3 regions of the Nonomuraea sp. NPDC050310 genome follow, and region 1 is predicted to be linked to each of the others. Evidence: riboswitches for the same ligand, from Rfam matches in the RefSeq annotation. Region 1 holds a riboswitch; each other region holds the start of a gene.
The links. Region 1 has a riboswitch for cyclic di-AMP ahead of AB0I67_RS40385 (C40 family peptidase). Riboswitches for the same ligand answer to the same signal wherever they lie in the genome.

Region 1 (6,846 bases):
GCGCCGAGCCGCCGGGCCGCGCGGTGGCCGTGGTCTCCTCCGACCGAGAGGTGGCCGAATCGGTGCGGAAGATGGGAGCCAGACCGGTTCCGTCCGCTCTGCTGTTGCGCCGGCTCGGCCGCGCCTAGCGTTTGCCGGGGCAGGATTCCCCGAAGCGTTCAGTTCACACCTGCAACTTCTGTACCATTTGCCCCAGGTGTGATCACTGGGAGGCGACGCTGTGAGGTTGGGCCGGGTACCGCTGGTCGCCGGATTGGCGGTCGGAGCGTTGCTGGTACATCCCGGCGGGGCGGTCGCCGACCCCAAGCCGACCGTCCGGCAGGCCAAGGCCCGCCTGGCGAAGCTCAACGACCAGGCCGACAAGGTCGTCGACCGCTACAACAAGGCGACCGAGGACTACAAGGCCGCCAAGAGCCGGTACGGCAAGCTGAACGAGCGCTACAAGGCCAAGCTGGCCACCGTCGCCGGGCTGCGCTCGCAGGTGGTCACCATGGCGGTCGACAGCTACCAGACCGGCACCGACCTGACCGCCGCCACGGTGGTCCTCGGCAACGACAGCCCGGCCGACACGCTCACCGGCATGGCCCTGGCCGACCAGCTCGCCGCCGAGCGCGGCCAGCGCCTGGCGCAGTTCCTCCAGGAGAACCAGGGCCTCAAGGCCCAGCGGGACGAGGCCGAGAGCGCGCTGAGCGACGCCGACGCCAAGCGGGACAAGGTCGCCGATGACCGGTCCGAGATCCTCAAGCTGATCAAGAAGCAGAAAGCCCTGCTGGTCCGGCTGGGCGCCTACAAGACCGGTGACCCCAACAGCCCGGGTCTGGTCTACAACGGCCCGGCCCGAGGCAACGCCGCCGCCGCGCTCACGTTCGCCTACGCCCAGGTCGGCAAGCCGTACCGGTACGGAGGCACGGGGCCGGACGGCTTCGACTGCTCCGGGCTGACCCAGGCCGCCTGGCGGGCGGGCGGCGTGGAGCTGCCGCGCACGACGTGGGACCAGTGGGCCTGGGGCGCCAACCGCAAGGTGGACCTCAAGGCGCTCCAGCCGGGCGACCTGGTCTTCAGCGAGGGCCTGGGGCACGTGAGCCTGTACGCGGGCGACGGCAAGATCGTGCACGCGCCGCAGACCGGTGACGTGGTCAAGGTGGTCAATCTCGCCGACTACGGCAGACCGCTGGTAGGCGCCGTCCGCCCCTAAGGTGGTGAGAAATATCACCTTATAAAGGGGCGCTTCCGTGTGGCTTCGTGACGCCGTCCTGTACCAGATCTACCCCCAGAGCTTCGCCGACGCCAACGGCGACGGCATCGGCGACCTCGCCGGCATCGAGTCGCGCCTGGACTACCTGTCCTGGCTCGGCGTCGACGCGCTCTGGCTGAGCCCGTGCTTCGCCTCGCCGATGGCCGACGCCGGCTACGACGTGCGCGACTACTTCAGCATCGACCCCCGCTACGGCACTGAGGCGGACCTGCTCTCCCTGGTGGAGAAGGCCCGCGCCAAGGGCATCCGCATCCTGCTCGACCTGGTCGCCGGGCACACCTCCGACCAGCACCCGTGGTTCCTGGCCTCCGCCGCCGACCCCGGCGACCACCGCTACATCTGGTCCGACCGTGAGGTCCCCGGCTTCGTGCCCTCACCGGGCAGCCGGCCGGGCTCCTACCGCCCCAACTTCTTCGCCTTCCAGCCGGCCCTGAACTTCGGCTACGCGCGTCAGGACGAGGCCGAGCCCTGGCGCCAGCCGGTCGACGCGGAAGGGCCCACGGTCAACCGCAGAGCGCTGCGCGAGATCATGTCCCACTGGCTGGAGCGCGGCGTGTCGGGCTTCCGGGTGGACATGGCCGCCTCGCTGGTCAAGGACGACCCCGGCCACGTGGAGACCGCCAAGCTCTGGCGCGAGCTGCGCGGCTGGCTCGACGAGGCCTTCCCGGAGGCCGTGCTGCTGTCGGAGTGGGGCGATCCCAAGGTCTCGGTGCCCGGCGGCTTTCACGCCGACTTCTTCCTGCACTTCTCCGGCCTGGCCTTCCGCTCGCTGTGGGACAACGGCGCGGTGACCACCGAGTGGGACAAGATCGACTCGCCCTACTTCGACCCGGCCGGGGCCGGCACGACCGCGCACTTCCTGGCCGAGTGGCAGGAGGCCATGGAGGTCATCGGCGCCTCCGGCCTGATCTCGCTGCCCTCCAGCAACCACGACTGGCCGCGCCTGGCCAGCGGTACGCGCGAGGGCGAGCAGCTCAGGGCCGCCTTCACCTTCCTGCTGACCTGGCCGGGCCTGCCGGCGATCTACTACGGCGACGAGATCGGCATGCGGTACGTGCCCGGCCTGCCGGACGTCGAGGGCAGCCGGCTCCTGCCCGGCTACAACCGCGCCGGCTCCCGTACCCCCATGCAGTGGGACAAGGCCGACCCGCAGATCACCTACCTGCCCGCCGACCCCGACCCGGCGCGCCCCAACGTCGCCGACCAGCGCGCCGACCCCGGCTCGCTGCTGCACACCGTCCGCGAGCTGATCGCCCTGCGCCGGGCCCATCCCGATCTCGGTACGGCGGAGCCGGTCGAGGTGCTGCACGCCGGTTACCCGTTCGTCTACCGGCGCGGGCGGTTCGTGGTCGCCGTCAACCCGGGCGCCGCGCCGGCGTCGGTCGAACTGCCGGGTTCGCGAGGCCGGCTCGTATCCGGCGCGGCGGCGGACTGGATCCGGCTCGACGGCTTCGGTCACGCGATCTTCGAACTGGTGTGACGCATGTGACAGATGTGACTTGACGGGCATTGTGAGGAGGTCAATGTGACGCGAATCACAAAGACATCACGAAACGGTGATGGAGCAGGGATCGCTCTTCTGACTATCGCGCGGGGAAATCCTGACTCTTGACGGTGGCTTTGCCCTCCGTTGGCGTGCGGGGTACCTTCTGGCCTCGCGGCGTTCCAGCCAGGACGCCGCGATTTCGCGAGTCGGCCGCAAGATCGCCGATCGGACAGATTGAGATCCGCTTGCCGAATCCGCGCAGCCAGGAGGCGCGGAGCCGGGGACCCAGAGTTCCAGGGGTGAATCAGCGCAGCGCGCTGTAGGGCGACCTTCCACGCCCGAATCCGTCAGCTAACCCGGTAGGCGTTCGTGGAAGTCCCGAGGAGACACCCTGTCTACCCGTCAGATCCCCCGTTTGTCATGCCTTGCCATGGGCGGAGTCGTGTTCGGCACCGCCCTCACCGGCCTCACCGCCACTCCGGCACAGGCCGTGACGAACACCCCCGCCGCCGCTCCGGTCACTTCGAGCGGTACCGCCACGGTGGTCACGACCACCGGGCGGCCTGCGAAGATCGCTTGGCCCGCCAAGGCCGCCCGGTCCGCCCGGGCCGCCAAGGCGGCCAGGCAGAAGGTGAGGGCCGCCAAGGCCGTCGCCGTCGCCAAGGCCCAGATCGGTGACCCGTACCGCTTCGGCGCCACCGGGCCCGGCTCGTTCGACTGCTCCGGCCTCGTCCAGTACGCCTGGCGCAAGGCCGGGATCAGGATCCCGCGCGTGACGCACAGCCAGTACGCGGGCATCAGGACCAAGGTGTCGTGGCGCAACCTGCGCCCCGGCGACCTGATGTTCTTCAGCGGGCGCGGGCACGTCGGCATGTACGTCGGCAAGGGCCGGATGGTCCACTCGCCTCGCACCGGCAAGACCGTGCGGGTCGAGAAGCTCAGCGGCTGGCGCAAGCGCGCCTTCGCCGGAGCGGTCCGCCCCGGCGGCTGACCTCGTGAAGGCCCCGCCCTGTTCCGGGCGGGGCCTTCGCCGGTTTCCCCCTCTGCTTTCCGGCTTTTCCGGCTGGGTGGGCGGGTGCCGCTAACCTGGCAGGATGCCGACCCGGGTGACCCGCAGAGCCGCACTGCTGCTCGCGCTCACCTGCACCGCGGCCGCCCCCCTCGACCCGCCGGCCCCCTTCCGCGGGGCCACCGCCACCCACGGCGCCGCCTCCCGCGTGCTCGCCGAGCCGGGCACGCCGGCCGGCCTCGACCTCCCCGACCTGGCCCGCCGCGCCGACACCGCCGCCACCCGCGTGGACCGCACGCTGGCCACCCGGGTCCGGCCCCTGGTCCTGGTCCCCGCCACCGACGCCGGCGCCGCCCGCCTGATCGGCGCCGCGCCCGAAGCCCTCGCCGGCCTCGCCGCCCTGGCCGACCAGGGCCGGGTGATCATCGTCCCCGGCGGCTACACCCGCCTCACCGAGACCGGCCGCGACGTCGTCCTCACCCACGAGCTCACCCACGTGGCCGCCGGAACCGGCCGCGTCCCGCCGTGGCTGCGCGAGGGCTTCGCCGACTACGTCGCCTACCGCGACTCCGGCCTGAGCGTCGAGGCCGCCGCCGCCGAGCTGCTGGCCGACATCCGGGCGGGACGCCTGCCGTACCGGCTGCCGGAGGGTTTCGGGCCGCCCCGGCAGGCTCAGGCCTACCAGGAGGCGTGGCTCGCCTGCCGGCTCATCGCCGCCGAGTACGGCGAGGCGCGGCTCGTGCGGCTCTACCGGGACGCCGCGCAGGGCAAGCTTGATCTGACGCCGTTCGGCGACTTCACCGCGAGATGGCGCGCCCATCTCAAGCACCTGGGGAGAGGCGATGACGGAGCGGGGGCTTGAGGGAGAGGTTCAAGGAGAGGTTCAGGGAGAGGCGATGGCCGAGGGGGAGCGCGGTGCACCGAGGCCGGGGCTGCTGCGCAGGCAGGCGGGCATCGCGCTGGCCGTGCTGGGCGCGGCGATCGTGGCCGTGGTCGCCTTCACCACGCCCTGGGACCCGCTGCCGCTGCGGGTGCAGCCCGATCCGGCCCGTGACTTCACCCCGGCCGAGATCGCCCGCGCCCAGGCGTTCGACTCGGCGCTCAGCGCGCCCGCCTACCTGTCGCTTGGCCTCACCGTGCTCTTCGCCGGGATCCTCATCGCCACGCCCTTCGGCGCCCGCGTCCTGGCCCTGCTGCGCGGGCCGTGGTGGCTGCGGGTGCTGCTGGGCGTGCTCGTGCTCACCCTGCTGGTCGAGGCGCTGCGCTGGCCGCTGGGGATGTGGTACGAGGTACGGCTGCGCGAGTTCGGGCTGTCCACGCAGGACTGGGGCTCGTGGAGCGCCGACCGGCTCAAGAACATCGCCGTCCGCGTCGCCATCCTCGGCGTGATGATCGTCGTGCTGGCGGCGCTGGCGCGACGGCTCAAGCGCTGGTGGATCCCGGCCGCCGCCGGTGCCTTCGCCTTCACCCTCGCCGCCTCCTTCGTCTACCCGATCGTCTTCGAGCCGCTCTTCAACGACTTCCGCTCGATGCCTCCCGGCCAGCTCCGCACCGACCTGCTCGCCATGGCCCAGCGCGACGGCGTGCCCGTCGACGACGTGCTCATCGCCGACGCCTCCCGGCGCACCACCGCGCTCAACGCCTACGTCTCCGGCTTCGGCGCCACCCGCCGCATCGTCGTGTACGACACGCTGCTCAAGGCGCCCGCCGACGAGGTCGAGCTGATCGTCGCGCACGAACTCGGCCACGCCAAGAACCGCGACGTGCTCAACGGCACGCTCATCGGCGGGCTGGGCGCCGCCTTCGGCGCCGTCCTGCTCTTCCTGGTCTACGGTCTGGTACGGCGGCGCACCGGCGGCCTGTCCATCGCCGACCCCCGCGCGGTCGGCGTCGTCATGGGACTGATGAGCCTGGCCACCGTCCTGTCCGGCCCGCTCCAGAACGTCGTCAGCCGGCACGTCGAGGCCCGGGCCGACCTCAACTCCCTCGACCTCACCCGCGACCCGGCCACCTTCATCGCCATGCAGAAGCGGCTGGCCGTCACCAACATCTCCGACCTTTCGCCCGACTGGCTGGAGTACCTGCTGTACGCCTCCCACCCGACCGCCCCCCAGCGCATCGCCATGGCCCGCACCTGGGCCCTGGAGAACGGCCTTCCCGAGCCGTGAGCAGGGTCCTGATCGTCACCAACGACTTCCCGCCCCGGCCCGGCGGCATCCAGTCGTTCGTCCACGGTCTGGCCTCGCGCCTGCCCGGGGTGGTCGTGTACGCCTCCTCGTGGCGGGGGAGCGCCGAGTTCGACGCGCGCCAGCCGTACCCGGTGATCCGGCACCCCTCCTCCGTCATGCTGCCCACGCCCGCCGTCGCCCGCCGGGCCGCCGCCCTGGTCGCCGCGTACGGCGTGGACACCGTCGTCTTCGGCGCCGCCGCCCCGCTCGGGCTGCTCGCGCCGCGCCTGCGGGCCGCGGGGGTGCGGCGGGTCGTCATGCTCACCCACGGGCACGAGGCGTCCTGGGCGGCGGTGCCGGGCTTCCGCTCCGTGCTGCGCCGGATCGCCGCCTCGGCCGACGTCGTCACCTACCTGGGCGACTACACCCGTGCGCGGCTCCTGCGCGCCGTGCCCGCCGCCAAGCTCGTCCGCCTGGCCCCCGGGGTGGACCCCGCCCGTTTCCGCCCTTCCCCCGCCGCCGCCTCCGCCGTCCGCGCCCGCCTGGGCCTCGGCGACCGGCCCGTCGCGGTGTGCGTGTCGCGCCTTGTCCCGCGCAAGGGCCAGGACCAGCTCATCCGGGCCTGGCCGTACGTCCTTCGCGCTCTGCCCGACGCCGTCCTCCTCTTGGCCGGTGGCGGCCCTTACCGCCGCCGTCTGGAACGCCTGGCCGCCTCCCTGTCCCTCACCACCTCCACCGGCTGGCCCACTCCCACCCAGCCCCCTACGCCGGCCCACCCCACTCCGGTGCGCCGGCCCCCCACATCCGCCCCGCCCATTACGACGGGTCAGCCCACCACGTCCGCCCCGCCCGTTCCGGCGGGTCAGCCCCCTGCGGCGGTCCAACCGTTTCCATCCGGCCAACCCATTACGCCGCTGTCACCAACCTG
Region 2 (6,846 bases), on a different contig from region 1:
CGGACCACGCTGTAGCGGCTTGTCGATCAAGATGAACAGACCCACGGCGAACGCGAGCATTCCAGCGAGGAGATTCACCACGGGAATCCCCATCGCCATGGCGAGCCCAGGATAGAGGAGCGAGCGTTTCCCTAAGGCCCCGCCCTGCCCTTGGACCCGAATCCTCATGATCGCTTTGCCGAAGGTGCGACCGCGCCCCGAAAGCGCCCTCCAGTCGTACCAGGTATACGCCGCGCCGGCCGCCGCCCACGCGCACAACCCCGGCAGCCGGCCCTCCCACGCCTCCAGCAACCCGACAGACCGGAAGAACAGCCAGAGCAGAAGGGACAGAATGTAATACAGGACGCCGAAGACCAGCGCCTCAATGAGTCGCGCGGTGAAGCGTTCCCACCATTCGGCGGGCATCACTCTGGTCTCAGGCGGCGGGGGCGCCATATGCGCTCACCTCTCCGGGGCGGAGGGCTATATCTCACAGTTTGGTACGGCGAGCGGGTACGAAACAGGGGCCGGCGGGAAGCCGGCCCCTGTTTTGTTCGGTCGGCCTTACTTGACCTTCACCACGACGGTGTTCACGAACTTGTCGGCGTAGGTCTGCGCGAGCGGCTTGTTCCAGAACTGCGCGAGCGCGTTCACCAGGACCAGGATCGGCCCGGCGAAACCGACGATCGGAAGTCCGTAGAGCGCGTAACCGCCCCAGGTCACGCCGGCCCGCTTGAGCGCGATGTCGGAGGCGAGCCCGCCCGGAGGCATGGCCTGGCCCACCGGGACGATCTTGATCCCCATGACCATCTTGCCGAGGGTCTGCCCCTTGGCCTTGGTCATGAAGAACTCGTAGCCGATGTACAGCGCGCCGATGAGGATCCAGAGGATCAGCGAGCCGATGGTGGCACTCAGGAATCCCGAGGAGCTGCCCGTCCAGGCGTTCGACGAGGTGATCAGCACCGCGATGAACAGGGCGTTCAGGATGCCGGCGATCGCACCGAAGATGAGACCGTCGACGATTCGGGCGACCAGGCGCTGCCACCACTCCGCCAGGGGCGCCGGGGCGCCGGGCGGCTGGAGGCCGACGGGCTGGCCGTAGCCCGGCTGGCCGTACGGCGTGGCGCCGTAGCCCTGCTGCTGGCCGTAGGCGGGCTGCTGTGCCCCGCCGTACTGCTGACCGTAGCCGGGCTGCTGGGCGCCGTACTGCGGCTGGGCGTAGCCGGGCTGGGTGCCGGGCGAGCCGTAGGGCTGCTGGGCGCCGTAGCCCTGCTGGCCGTAGTCGGGCTGCTGACCCGAGGCGGGCTGGCCGTAGGCCTGCTGGCCGGAACCGGGCTGCTGCCCGTAGGCCTGCTGGCCGGAGGTGGGCTGCTGCCCGTAACCCGGCTGGGACTGCTGGCCGTATCCCTGCTGACCCGCGGCCTGGCCGTAGTCGGGCTGCTGGCCGTAGCCGGGCTGGGACTGCTGTCCGTAGCCCTGCTGGCCGGAGGCGCCGTACTGCTGGCCCGAGGGCTGCTGGCCGTAACCCGGCTGACCGGGCTGCTGGCCGGAGCCTGACTGGGCCTGCTGGCCGTAGCCGGGCTGCTGGCCGTAACCGGGCTGGGACTGGGCCTGCTGGCCGTACCCCTGCTGACCCGAAGCGGCCTGCTGGCCGTAGTCGGGCTGAGCCTGCTGCCCGTAGCCGGGCTGCTGGCCGTAACCGGGCTGCTGGCCGTAGCCGGGCTGGGACTGGGCCTGCTGGCCGTACCCCTGCTGACCCGAGGCGGGCTGGCCGTAACCCTGCTGGCCCGACGGCTGCTGCCCGTAGCCGGGCTGCTGACCGTAACCCTGCTGACCCGAAGCGGCCTGCTGGCCGTAGTCGGGCTGGGCCTGCTGGCCATAGCCAGGCTGCTGCTGACCGTAACCAGGCTGCTGGCCGTAGCCCTGCTGCTGGCCATATGGCTGTTGCTGGCCGTACCCCTGCTGACCGTAGGGATCGCCGTCAGTGCGATACCCCACGACCGTCACGTCGGGGTCGGCCTCACCCGGGGCACGGCCCGGGTACTGCTGTCCGTATTCGGGAGCCCGGGGCTTGTCGTTCTCACCGGGATCATCCTGTGGATACGGCGGCTGTCCGGTGCTCACCGTGTCACCTCACTTCGAGTTCGCATGTGGCACATGTCAGGACACATGCTTGCTGCTGCCCAAGGTATCGGCATAGGTATCAACAATCACCTTTCCACTCGGTCAACAGCCGAGTCATTAGCCGCGAGATGCAGCAGCATGCGCGTGTTACCGAGGGTGTTGGGCTTGACGTGTTCGAGGTCGAGAAACTCCGCCACACCCTCGTCATACGAGGCCAGGAGCTCGGCATAGACCTCGGGCGAGACGGGCGTTCCCTGTATCGGGCGGAATCCGTGCCCGGCGAAGAAGTCGACCTCGAAGGTCAGGCAGAAGACCCTGCGCAGACCCAGTTCCACTGCGGTTCCGATGAGCGCTGACACGATCTTGTGGCCTACGCCGAGTCCACGATGATCGGGATCCACCGCGACCGTACGGATTTCCGCGAGATCCTCCCACAGGACATGCAACGCGCCGCATCCCACGACTTTTCCGTCATGTTCGGCGACCCAGAATTCCTGCACGTCCTCATAGAGCGTGACGGTGGCCTTCTCCAGCAATCGGGGCCCGGCTCCGGCATAGGTGTCGACGAGCATCTTGATCGTCCGGACATCGGCGGTCCTGGCACGACGGACGGTGATCTGCCTCTTGTGCAGCACGGGCTCGGCGACCTGCTCCATGACCCTTCAGCGTACCGACGCCTTTACGGCTGGGCCGTATCCCGGGCATGATCCTGTGGCGAACGTTTGGAGCGGTCCCTCCCGCCCCCAGGCTCACGAACGCACCAAACCACCGTAAACCCCGCAAAATGCCCGGCTATGGCCGCAAGCACGTGATCCGCCCGTGATCCTTCGGATGCCAAACCTCAACGGAATTGGCAGTTCTGGTTGAGCACGAACTGATCGTGCACTAGTGTCCAGCGTCGATATCCCTTCGAGATCCCGCGAAGGGGTGCGCCCAATCCCCTCGTCGGGGGAACCGGGGAACCACAGCGCTCCCGCCCCGGGAGCGCGGGGGTGAATCCAGGTCTTCGGCCTGGTAGGGCTACTCCGGCCCGAACCCGGCAGCTAACCCGGTCGGCGCCCGAACAGGAGAGGTGGCTGGTTGGTGAAGCGCACGCGCGACCGTGGGGAGAAGACCGCGGGCGACGCCCGCCCTCCGGAACGCAGGAGACGTTTCGCCGTCGTCGCGACCGCGCTGGCGGCGCTCAGCCTCGCCCTCCCGCTCGGCCCCGCCACCGCCGACCCCGAGCCCAGCCTCAAGGAGCTGGCCGCGCGGGCGGAGAAGATGCACACCGAGATCGGTCAGCTCAGCGAGCAGTTCAACGGGCAGCGCGTCAAGCTGAAGACAGCCGAGAAGACCGCCGCGGCGGCGCAGAAGACGCTCTCCACCCGCCAGCAGGACCTCGCCGGCAAGCGGGCGCGGGCCGCCTCCCTGGCACAGAGCTCCTACATCTCCGGCGGCCTGGAGCGCACCTGGGCCTTCACCCAGTCGGGCGACCCCGGGCTCTTCCTCGACAACGTCGCCACCACCTCCGCGATCGAGGAGCAGCACAGCAACCAGCTCAAGGAGGTCTCCGTGGCCATCGCCGCCGCGGAGGAGGCCGAGCGGACCGCCTCAGCGCAGATCAAGGAGGTCAAGGCACTGGTCGCCGACCTCGAGGAGCGCCGCGGGAAGATCACCAAGCTGGTCGCCAAGGTCGAGAGCGCCATCTACCGCCGCGCCCTGGGCCAGGCCGGCTCGCGGGGCCGCGCGACCCGGGTGGACCTGCCGATCATCGGCCAGGGCAAGGCCGCCGAGGCCGCCCGCTGGGCGCTCACCCAGCAGCTCAAGCCGTACGTCTGGGGCGCCGAGGGGCCCAACTCCTACGACTGCTCCGGCCTGGTGATGGCCGCCTACCAGCAGGTCGGCATCAGCCTGCCGCACTACACCGGCGACCAGTGGACCGCCGGCCGGCACATCTCCCGCGAGGAGCTGCGCCCGGGCGACCTGGTCTTCTTCTACAACGACCTGCACCACGTGGGCATCTACGTGGGCGGCGGCATGATGGTGCACGCGCCGCAGACGGGCGACGTGGTACGGCTGGCGCCGATCGGCAACCGCCCGTGGGCGGGCGCGGTCCGCATCGCCGACTGAGCCGACCGAGCCGACTGCATCGACGGCTGAGCCGGCCGAGCCGAGCGGACCGGTCCACCGCGAGCCCGGTCGTCGGATCAGATGAGCTGGCGACGCGCCGCCCAGGCGACCGCCTCGATCGCGGTCGCCACCCCGATCCGGTCGCAGATCACCCGCAGCCGGCGCCGTACGGTCCGGCCGCTGACGTCGAGCCTTCGCCCCACCCTGTCCACGGTCACTCCCTTGGCCAGTTCGGCGAGCAGAGCCAGATCAGCGCGGCTCAACTCAACGCCTTCGGTGAGTAAATCCATCCGTAGCCTCCCCCCACAGCAGAAGCCCTCGGCGGCGTCTCGCCCGACGAAACCGTAAACGCATTCCGGAAAGGTCGTCAAGGTCGCCGATCCCCCCACTTGACCAGCGCCATTGACATGATCCACACAATGTGAACTACTCACGATATGTCGGCGTCTGTGCGGTCGCGATGAGCGCCTCGGCCCCTCCGGGTTTCGACCCAGCCGATCCCGGATTCCCGCCCGGCCCGTATCCCGCCTCCCGCGGCGGCGCCGGCCCCCGGTCCGGTCATGACCGCCGACATGACAACAGCCGGTACGGCACGCCGTACCGGCTGTCGGGCGAACGGGTCAGTGCGTGGGCTTGACCAGCGGGAAGAGGATGGTCTCGCGGATGTTCTTGCCGGTGAACGCCATGATCATCCGGTCGATGCCCGCCCCCATGCCCCCGGTCGGCGGCATGGCGTATTCCAGGGCGGCCAGGAAGTCCTCGTCAAGCTGCATCGCCTCGAGGTCGCCCCCGGCGGCCAGCAGCGACTGCTCGGTGAGCCGGCGGCGCTGCTCGATCGGGTCGATCAGCTCCGAGTAGGCGGTGCCGAGCTCGGTGCCGAAACCGATGAGGTCCCACTTCTCGGTGAGCAGCGGGTTGTCGCGGTGCTGCCGGGTCAGCGGCGAGGTCTCCACCGGGTAGTCCATGACGAACGTCGGCTGGATCAGCGTGTGCTCGACCAGCGCCTCGAAGATCTCCTGGACCAGCTTGCCCTGGCCCCACTTCGGGTCCCAGTGGATCTCGCGCCGGTCGGCGAGCTTGCGCACGTGCTCCAGGGAGGTCTCGGTGGTGACCTCCTCGCCGAGCGCCTCGGAGACCGAGCCGTAGAGCGTGATCCGCGGCCACTGCTTGAGCCCCAGGTCGATCTCGACGCCGTCGTGGTTGACCACGGTGGTGTCCAGGGCGGCCACGACGGCCTTCTGGTACATCCGCTGGGTCAGGTCGGCCATGTCGTTGTAGTCGAGGTAGGTGCCGTAGGCCTCGAGCATGGTGAACTCGGGGTTGTGCGTGGAGTCCGCGCCCTCGTTGCGGAAGTTGCGGTTGATCTCGAAGACCTTCTCGATGCCGCCGACCACGAGCCGCTTGAGGTAGAGCTCGATCGCGATGCGGAGGTAGAGCTCCATGTCGTAGGCGTTGATGTGCGTCTTGAACGGACGCGCCGCCGCGCCGCCGTGGATCGGCTGGAGCATCGGCGTCTCGACCTCGAGGTAGCCCTCCTCGTGCCAGAAGTCACGCACCGCGCGCACGGTGGCGCTGCGGATGTGGGCCATCTTGCGCGCCTCGTCGTTGACGATGAGGTCGACGTAGCGCTGCCGGACGCGGGCCTCGGGGTCGGTGAGGCCGGTGTGCTTCTCCGGGAGCGGGCGCAGGCACTTGGAGGTGATCTGCCAGGTGTCGGCCAGGATGGACAGCTCGCCGCGGCGGGAGGTGATGACCTCGCCCTCGATGCCGACGTGGTCGCCCAGGTCGACGTCGCGCTTCCAGGCGGCCAGGGACTCCTCGCCGACCCGGTCGAGGGAGATCATGACCTGGAGGTCGGCGCTGCCGTCGCGCAGGGTGGCGAAGCAGAGCTTGCCGCCCACGCGGCTGAGCATGACCCGGCCGACCACGCCCACCCGGTCGCCGGTGGCGGTGTCGGGCGGCAGGTCGGTGTATTTCTCCTTGAGCTCGGCGTTGGTGACGGTACGCGGGAAGTTGACCGGGTACGGGTCGACACCTTCACTCCGGAGGCGGTCGAGCTTCTCCCGCCGGATACGCATCTGCTCAGGAAGTTCCACGACATCCAAGACTAGCGAACTGCAAGAGTTGGTCAGTCTCCTGAATGATCCTTGAAAGCACTCTCCGTTATCAAAGGATCACAGGGCTCAGGGGGGACCGGCACGGCGCCGGCTCAGGGAGGGCCCAAGGAGAGATGATGATCAAGAAGATCGCCACCGGGCTGCTCGCGGCCGCCGCCGCCACCGCCCTGGCCGCCACCGTCCCCGCCGCGGCGAGCGCGACCACCGCTGTGGCCGCCACCACCACCCCGCCGGTCTACCACGACGACTGGGGGGCGGTCTGGTCGAAGAACGGCCTGGCCAAGTCCTTCGGCCACGTCAAGGTCGACTGGCAGGACTACGGCGACACCAACAGCACCACCGTCAGCGGCCGGCTCTACGACCTCGACCCGCGCAAGTACCGCCACGGCGGCCTGTGCGCGTACGTGAAGTTCCAGGCCAACTACTTCGGCGACGCCTCCCACGAGTGGGAGACCGTCTACACCAGGAAGCACTGCGGCTACCCCGGCTTCAAGTGGTACTCCTTCCAGGAGGA
Region 3 (6,846 bases), on a different contig from region 1:
CGAGGACGCCCGGCGCGGTCTCGAGCGCGGTATGAACCAGCTCGCCGACGCCGTCAAGGTGACCCTCGGCCCGAAGGGCCGCAACGTCGTTCTGGAGAAGAAGTGGGGCGCCCCCACGATCACCAACGACGGTGTGTCCATCGCCAAGGAGATCGAGCTCGAGGACCCGTACGAGAAGATCGGTGCGGAGCTCGTCAAGGAAGTCGCCAAGAAGACCGACGACGTCGCGGGTGACGGCACCACCACCGCCACCGTGCTCGCCCAGGCGCTGGTGCGCGAGGGCCTGCGCAACGTTGCCGCCGGCGCCAACCCGATGGCCCTGAAGAAGGGCATCGAGGCCGCCGTCGAGCGCGTCAGCGAGGAACTCTCCAAGCTGGCCAAGGACGTGGAGACCAAGGAGCAGATCGCTTCGACCGCCTCCATCTCCGCCGCCGACCCCGAGATCGGCGCGCTCATCGCCGAGGCGATGGACAAGGTCGGCAAGGAAGGCGTCATCACCGTCGAGGAGAGCAACACCTTCGGCCTCGAGCTCGAGCTCACCGAGGGCATGCGCTTCGACAAGGGGTACGTGTCCGGTTACTTCGTGACCGACCCCGACCGGATGGAGGCCGTCCTCGAGGACCCCTACATCCTGATCGTCAACAGCAAGGTCTCCGCCAACAAGGACCTGCTCCCCGTTCTCGACAAGGTCGTGCAGTCCGGCAAGCCGCTGCTGATCATCGCCGAGGACATCGAGGGCGAGGCCCTGGCCACCCTGGTCGTCAACAAGATCCGCGGGCTGTTCAAGTCCGTCGCGGTCAAGGCGCCCGGCTTCGGTGACCGCCGCAAGGCCATGCTGAACGACATCGCCATCCTGACCGGCGGCCAGGTCATCGCCGAGGAGGTCGGTCTCAAGCTCGAGAACGCCACCCTCGACCTGCTCGGCCGCGCTCGCAAGGTCGTCGTCACCAAGGACGAGACGACCATCGTCGACGGCGCCGGTGACGCGGACCAGATCTCCGGCCGGGTCAACGAGATCCGCTCCGAGATCGACCGCACCGACTCCGACTACGACCGCGAGAAGCTCCAGGAGCGCCTCGCCAAGCTGGCCGGCGGCGTCGCCGTCATCAAGGCCGGCGCGGCCACCGAGGTCGAGCTCAAGGAGCGCAAGCACCGCATCGAGGACGCCGTTCGCAACGCGAAGGCGGCCGTCGAGGAGGGCATCGTCCCCGGCGGTGGTGTCGCGCTGCTGCAGGCCGGCGCCAAGGCGTTCGACAAGCTCGAGCTCACCGGCGACGAGGCCACCGGCGCGGCGATCGTGCGCAAGGCTCTGGAGGAGCCGCTCAAGCAGATCGCGGTCAACGCCGGTCTCGAGGGCGGCGTCGTGGTGGAGAAGGTTCGCAACCTGACCCCGGGTGAGGGCCTCAACGCCGCGACCGGCGAGTACGTCAACATGTTCGAGTCGGGCATCATCGACCCGGCCAAGGTGACGCGCTCCGCGCTGCAGAACGCCGCTTCCATCGCGGCGCTGTTCCTGACCACCGAGGCTGTCATCGCCGAGAAGCCGGAGAAGACCCCGGCTGCTCCCGGCGGCATGCCCGGCGGCGGGGACATGGACTTCTAAGTCCTGATCCACACGCTTCAGGCGGTCCCTTCGGGGGCCGCCTTTTGCGTGTGCGCTCTTGGTGTTCGCGGGATTTTACCTACCTTTATTTGGCATTTCGGTTGGAGTCCTATTACAGTCCCGCGTTACCGGACGGTTATCGGCCTTCAACGGGAAGGCGGCCGTCCGATCGCCGAGTCCCCGTGCGCGGGGAGCCGGGGACCCAACTTTCTGGGGTGAATCCGCGACCCCGAGCAGAGTGCGGCCTGCTCGAAACCAGCGGTAGGGCGGCTTTCTCCTGGCCCGAACCCGTCAGCTAACCCGGTAGGCGTCCTAGGAGAGGACCGCCCCCAATTGGATCCGATCTCGGACAAGTTGTTCAAGGTCATCGAAGCTGAACTGCCGTACAGGGAGGAAAGCGGCGGCTATACCAAATACGGCGACTGGTATGGCACGCACGTCGACGACTCGTACTCCTTCAAGACCGCCGCCTGGTGTGACATGTTCCTCGCCTGGGCCGCCGATCAGGCAGGGGTGGCCGAATACGCGGGACGGTTCGCGTATACGCCGGCGCATGCCAACTGGTTCCGGCAGCAGGGTGCTTGGAGCACCACGCCGGAGCCTGGGGCGTTCGTGTTCTACAACTGGAGCGGGCCGAAGTCGGTCGGCGGGATCAGCCATGTCGGCATCGTGGAGAAGGTCGCCGGGACCAAGATCCATACGATTGAGGGGAACGCCGACGGCGTTTACCTCAAACGGAAGGTTCGCGACACCGGGACGGTGGTGGGGTATGGGCTGCCGCGGCTGGTGAAGGTCGACGGGGCCACCTACGAACAGACCCTCGCCGCAGCCGCCACTCCCGCAGCCACGCCGCCGCCCGCGGTCGCCGCCACGCCGGCCGCGTCAGCTCCTGCCCCCGAGCCCACCGCCGCATCGGCCGCCCCCGCTTCTCCCGGCTCGGCTCTCTCGCCGATGTCCCTTGGTGCCGGTAGGGGGCGGCGTTGCAGGCTGCTGTGCTGAGCCGTACTCCCGGAGCGGAGAACCTGCCGCCGGCGGATGCGGGCACGGTGGTGCTGGCCGGGGTGTTCCTGACCGCCCTCGTCACCCGGCGGTGGCAGCGCCGCCCGGGACGGCACCGGGCGGCCGGCGGGTCAATCGATGGGTTGACCTCGGCCTCACCCGGCCGGAGCGGCAAGGTCGGCCGGCTGCGCGATGCGGGGTGGCGCCGCCGTACCTAGCCTGAAAACGTGGGGTCGCGGCCACCGCACTGGCCGCGGCCCCGCTCAATCGCTAGTGGTATACCATTGCGGCGTCTCCCCAGCCGTGATCAGAAGGAGCCCGCCCGGTGCTGCGAGCGAAGCCGTCCAAACTGGGCCTGGGCACGGCCCTGTCCGCGCTTCGCGCCAACGGCCGGTTCCGGCTGCTCTGGCTGTCGAACCTGTTCTTCTTCGGCGGCGTCTGGACCCAGACGCTCGTGCTCGGCTGGCTCGCCTACGAGACGACCGGGTCGGAGTTCCTGGTCGCGGTCTTCACCGCCGCGCGGCTGGCGCCGATGTTGCTGGGCCCGATCGCGGGCGCGGTCGCCGACCGGCACAACCGGGTCGGCCTCCTGATCATCGCCTGCGCCTGGGCGCTGGTCACCGCGGGTGCCGTGGCCGGGCTGGCCTCGTTCGACCTGCTGCCGTACTGGGCGCTGGTGGCGGGCGGCCTGGCCCTCGGGCTGGCGCAGTCGCCCTCGCAGCCGGCCCGCTCGTCCATGGTGCTCGACCTGGTCGGACGCGAGAACCTGAGCAACGCCAACGCCCTGAACACGATGGCCATGAACCTGCCCCAGGTGATCGGTCCGGCGGCCGGCGGCGCGCTGATCTCCACGCTGGGCGCGCCGGCCGCGTTGTGGATCTCGACGGCCTGGTATGGGCTCTCGCTGGTGTTGCTGATCCCGCTGCGCGGCCTGGGCGACCCGGTCCGGCACGAGCCCGAGCGCGTGCTGTCGATGATCACCGGCGGGTTCCGCGCCATCGCCCGCAACCGGCTGGCGGTCGCCATCCTCCTGGTCACCCTCGCGGCCAACATCCTGCTCTGGCCGATCTACCAGTCGTTCATGCCGGTCTTCGCCCAGCAGTCGCTCGGCCTCGACGCCGCCGGGCTGGGCGTCCTGCTCACCTGCTGCGGCGTGGGCGGCCTGGTCGGGTCGTTGATCATCGCCGGGCTCGGCGACTTCCGCTTCAAGGGCGGCGCCTTCGTGCTGGGCACCGCCGGGTGGGGCCTGCTGTGGGCGGTGTTCGCGGTGGCCCAGAACGTCACCGCCGCCTACGTGGTGATGATCGGCATCGGCGTGCTCAGCGCGGTCTTCGGGGTGCTGCAGACCACGCTGCTGCTCATGACCACCGAGCCCGCGCTCCACGGCCGGGCCCTCGGTGTGCAGGAGCTCGCCATCGGCGTGATGCCGGTCTCCGCGCTGATCCTGGGCGTCATCGCGCAGACCGTCGGCGTCGCCCTCACCACGCTCTGCGCCGGGCTCCTCCTGGCCGCCGCCCTCATCCTGCTCGCCGTACGGGTGCCCGAGCTGGTCCGGTACGGCTGAGCCTTCAGCCGAGCGGCTTGACCCAGCGGCCCCATTCCGGTTGTACGGCGTAGCCGGCCGCCTTCCAGGCGTGGTGGGCGAGGGTGTTGTCGTGGAGCACCATGGCATCCGCCCTGAACGCCCCGAACCCGGCGAACCGCTGCTCGGCGGCCTCGATCAGCTTGGAGCCGATGCCCTTGCGGCGATGATCCGGGTGGACGGCGAGGCGGTACAGGTGTGCCCGCCAGCCGTCCCACCCCGCGATGAGCGTGCCGGCCAGTTCCCCGTCCACCTCGGCGACCAGCAGGGCCTCGGGGTCGCGGTCGAGCAGGGCGAGCACCTTGCCGGCCGAGTCGTGCCGGTCGGTGCCCTCGGCGGCCTCCGCCCAGAAGGCGAGGATCGCGGGCACCTCGTCCTGGCGGGCGGGGCGGATGGTCAGCACTTGGTCCTTCATGGCCGGACAAGCTAGCACCCGTCACCACGGACTCCCCTCCCAGCCTCCTGGAAAGGGCAGCCGGTGAGTCGGCTAGCGAGTGATCAGCAGATGCGTGGCCGCCTTCGTGCTGACCTGCTCAACCACCCGATACCCCTGCATGGCGTCCCCCAGCCCATCGAACAACCGCTCACCCCCACCGATGAACATCGGCGCCACCGCGATCCGCAGCTCATCCACCAGCCGCGCCCGCAGGAACTGCCGGATCACCCCCGCCCCACCGGACAGCTGCACGTCCTTCCCGCCGGCCGCCGCCACCGCCCGAGCCAGCACCTCCTCAGCAGTGCCGTCCACGAAGTGGAAGGAGGTCCCGCCCGCCAGCTTGAGCGTCGGCCGCGGGTGGTGGGTCATGACGAAGACGTCGTTGTGGAAAGGCGGGTTGTCGCCCCACCAGCCCTGCCACTCGTGGTCGTCCCACGGGCCACGCTGCGGGCCGAACATGTTCCGCCCCATGATCGTCGCCCCGAAGTCGCCCGCCGCCTGGAGCACCCGGTCGTTGTCCGGGCCCTCCTCGCCACCCTCCATCCCGTGCGACTCCCGGAAGGCGCGGGTGCCGACCATCCAGTCGTGCAGCGCATCCGCCCCGTCCCCGAACGGCGCGTCCATCCGCTGCCCGGGTCCCGCGGCGTAGCCGTCGAGGGAGATGGTGAAGTTGGCGACGATCAGCTTGGCCATGACGGCTCCTTCGTGTGCAGTGTTCGGTGTCCTTCACCCCTTGGTCGGAGCCGCACCCGACTCCTCTACACACTCGGCCGACTATTTTTCCGCCACTTTGAGCACCATCAGTGGCCCCTCCAGAGCCGCCACCATGGCGAACGGGAACCGATCGACCTCAAGACACAGCGCGACATCATCCGGATGCACGCCCAGCCGTACCCCCTCGGCCAGCTCGGCCGCCGCCCGCGACACCCCGGCCCGCCGCAGGAACCCCGCCGCCTCCACCTCGTCTCCGCCGGCCCGGAGCGCGATGTACTCGGCGCACGCCAGATCCTCCTCGGCCCGCCCCTCCTCACCCGTCACCACGTACGTCACGCTCTCGCACCCGCGCTCCCGCAGCAGCCGGGCCGTCGCCTCGGCCACCACGAAACTCGCGCACAACACCAGCTCCGCGTCCTTCACCGCCAGCGCGCCCACCGTCCCCGCCGTCGTCTTCTGCACCACGGTCCGGCCGCTCAGGTCGGCCGTCCGCAACATCGCCGGCGAGTTCACCGCGTCGAACCCCGCCGCCGGCGGCCCGTCCTTCAACGCCACCCACCCGGGGTTGCGTGCTTTGAGCGCCAGCGCCTGGTCGAGGCTCTCGGCCAGCACGATCCGCTCGGCCCCACGCGCGAACGCCCAGGCCGCCACGGTGAACGCCCGCATCACATCGACCACCACCGCGGTTGCGGGGGTCTCAACCAACTGGGGGATGCCCAGGAACCGACTCTCCATCGGGCCATGATGGCCGTTCCTGCTCTCTGGGAGAAAAGAGCCGTCCCAAGTCGCTCGCCGCCGCAAGTTCTACGCCGTCTGGGCTGCTCCGAAAAAGGGCGGGCCTCAAGCGCTCCCTGGGCCGGTCGCCTCGTAGCCTGGGGCCTTCCTAGGTCGCTGCGGAGCGGGACGCGGGGGCTCCGAGGTGCTGCCCGATCGGCTTCTGATCTCGCGGTTGCTCGCTCGTCGACGGCTCGGGGGTCCGGGGGCCGGGAGGCCCCCGGCTAGGGGGTGCGGGGGAGCTGGGCTCCCCCGGGAGGGGAGCCCGAGGTCCGGCACGCGCGGAGCGCGCCCGACAGCGAAGGACCCTAGGTGAGGAGTTCGGGGAGGGGCTTGGCGTGGAGGACGGTGAGGGTGGTGACGGCGCGGGTGAGGACGACGTAGAGCCGGGCCAGGCCACGGGGTTCGGCGGAGACGATGTCGGCGGGCTCCACCACGATGACGTGGTCGTACTCCAGACCCTTGGCCAGGGTGGCGGGGACGATGAGGAGGCGGTGGTCCTCGGTGGAGTCGGGGCCGAGCACGGTGTGGGGGAGGTCGGCCAGGGCGGCCGAGGTGTCGGCGACGAGGGCGTCGGGGGTGATGACGCCGATGGAGCCCTCACGGGCCAGCGCCTCGGTGACCGCGTCACGGAGGAGGGGGGCGCGCACCACGGAGTCGTGTGACGGGGGGCTCTGCCGTACGGAGAGGGAGCCGAGGCCGGGGCGGAGGGAGCGGGGGGCGGCCAGGGTGGGGGCG

Region 2: it holds a riboswitch for cyclic di-AMP, as region 1 does, so the genes downstream of both, AB0I67_RS28555 (C40 family peptidase) here and AB0I67_RS40385 (C40 family peptidase) in region 1, are expected to answer to the same signal.
Region 3: it holds a riboswitch for cyclic di-AMP, as region 1 does, so the genes downstream of both, AB0I67_RS13085 (CHAP domain-containing protein) here and AB0I67_RS40385 (C40 family peptidase) in region 1, are expected to answer to the same signal.

Annotation. Positions count from the first base shown of each region.
Region 1 covers NZ_JBFAKP010000033.1:56,502-63,347, forward strand. Annotated here, with positions in the region: gene AB0I67_RS40370 (NYN domain-containing protein) at 1-128, shown strand, start outside; gene AB0I67_RS40375 (NlpC/P60 family protein) at 221-1,195, shown strand; gene AB0I67_RS40380 (alpha-amylase family glycosyl hydrolase) at 1,233-2,735, shown strand; cyclic di-AMP (ydaO/yuaA leader) riboswitch at 2,978-3,122, shown strand; gene AB0I67_RS40385 (C40 family peptidase) at 3,172-3,732, shown strand; gene AB0I67_RS40390 (hypothetical protein) at 3,836-4,612, shown strand; gene AB0I67_RS40395 (M48 family metallopeptidase) at 4,647-5,918, shown strand; gene AB0I67_RS40400 (glycosyltransferase) at 5,915-6,846, shown strand, end outside.
Region 2 covers NZ_JBFAKP010000014.1:137,276-144,121, forward strand. Annotated here, with positions in the region: gene AB0I67_RS28540 (RDD family protein) at 1-405, opposite strand, end outside; gene AB0I67_RS28545 (RDD family protein) at 544-2,103, opposite strand; gene AB0I67_RS28550 (amino-acid N-acetyltransferase) at 2,190-2,759, opposite strand; cyclic di-AMP (ydaO/yuaA leader) riboswitch at 3,024-3,177, shown strand; gene AB0I67_RS28555 (C40 family peptidase) at 3,187-4,215, shown strand; gene AB0I67_RS28560 (LuxR C-terminal-related transcriptional regulator) at 4,293-4,478, opposite strand; gene lysX (bifunctional lysylphosphatidylglycerol synthetase/lysine--tRNA ligase LysX) at 4,836-6,311, opposite strand; gene AB0I67_RS28570 (hypothetical protein) at 6,446-6,846, shown strand, end outside.
Region 3 covers NZ_JBFAKP010000004.1:30,465-37,310, forward strand. Annotated here, with positions in the region: gene groL (chaperonin GroEL) at 1-1,603, shown strand, start outside; cyclic di-AMP (ydaO/yuaA leader) riboswitch at 1,764-1,929, shown strand; gene AB0I67_RS13085 (CHAP domain-containing protein) at 1,937-2,602, shown strand; gene AB0I67_RS13090 (hypothetical protein) at 2,584-2,820, shown strand; gene AB0I67_RS13095 (MFS transporter) at 2,928-4,166, shown strand; gene AB0I67_RS13100 (GNAT family N-acetyltransferase) at 4,171-4,599, opposite strand; gene AB0I67_RS13105 (dihydrofolate reductase family protein) at 4,672-5,313, opposite strand; gene AB0I67_RS13110 (2-phosphosulfolactate phosphatase) at 5,395-6,069, opposite strand; gene AB0I67_RS13115 (AAA family ATPase) at 6,417-6,846, opposite strand, start outside.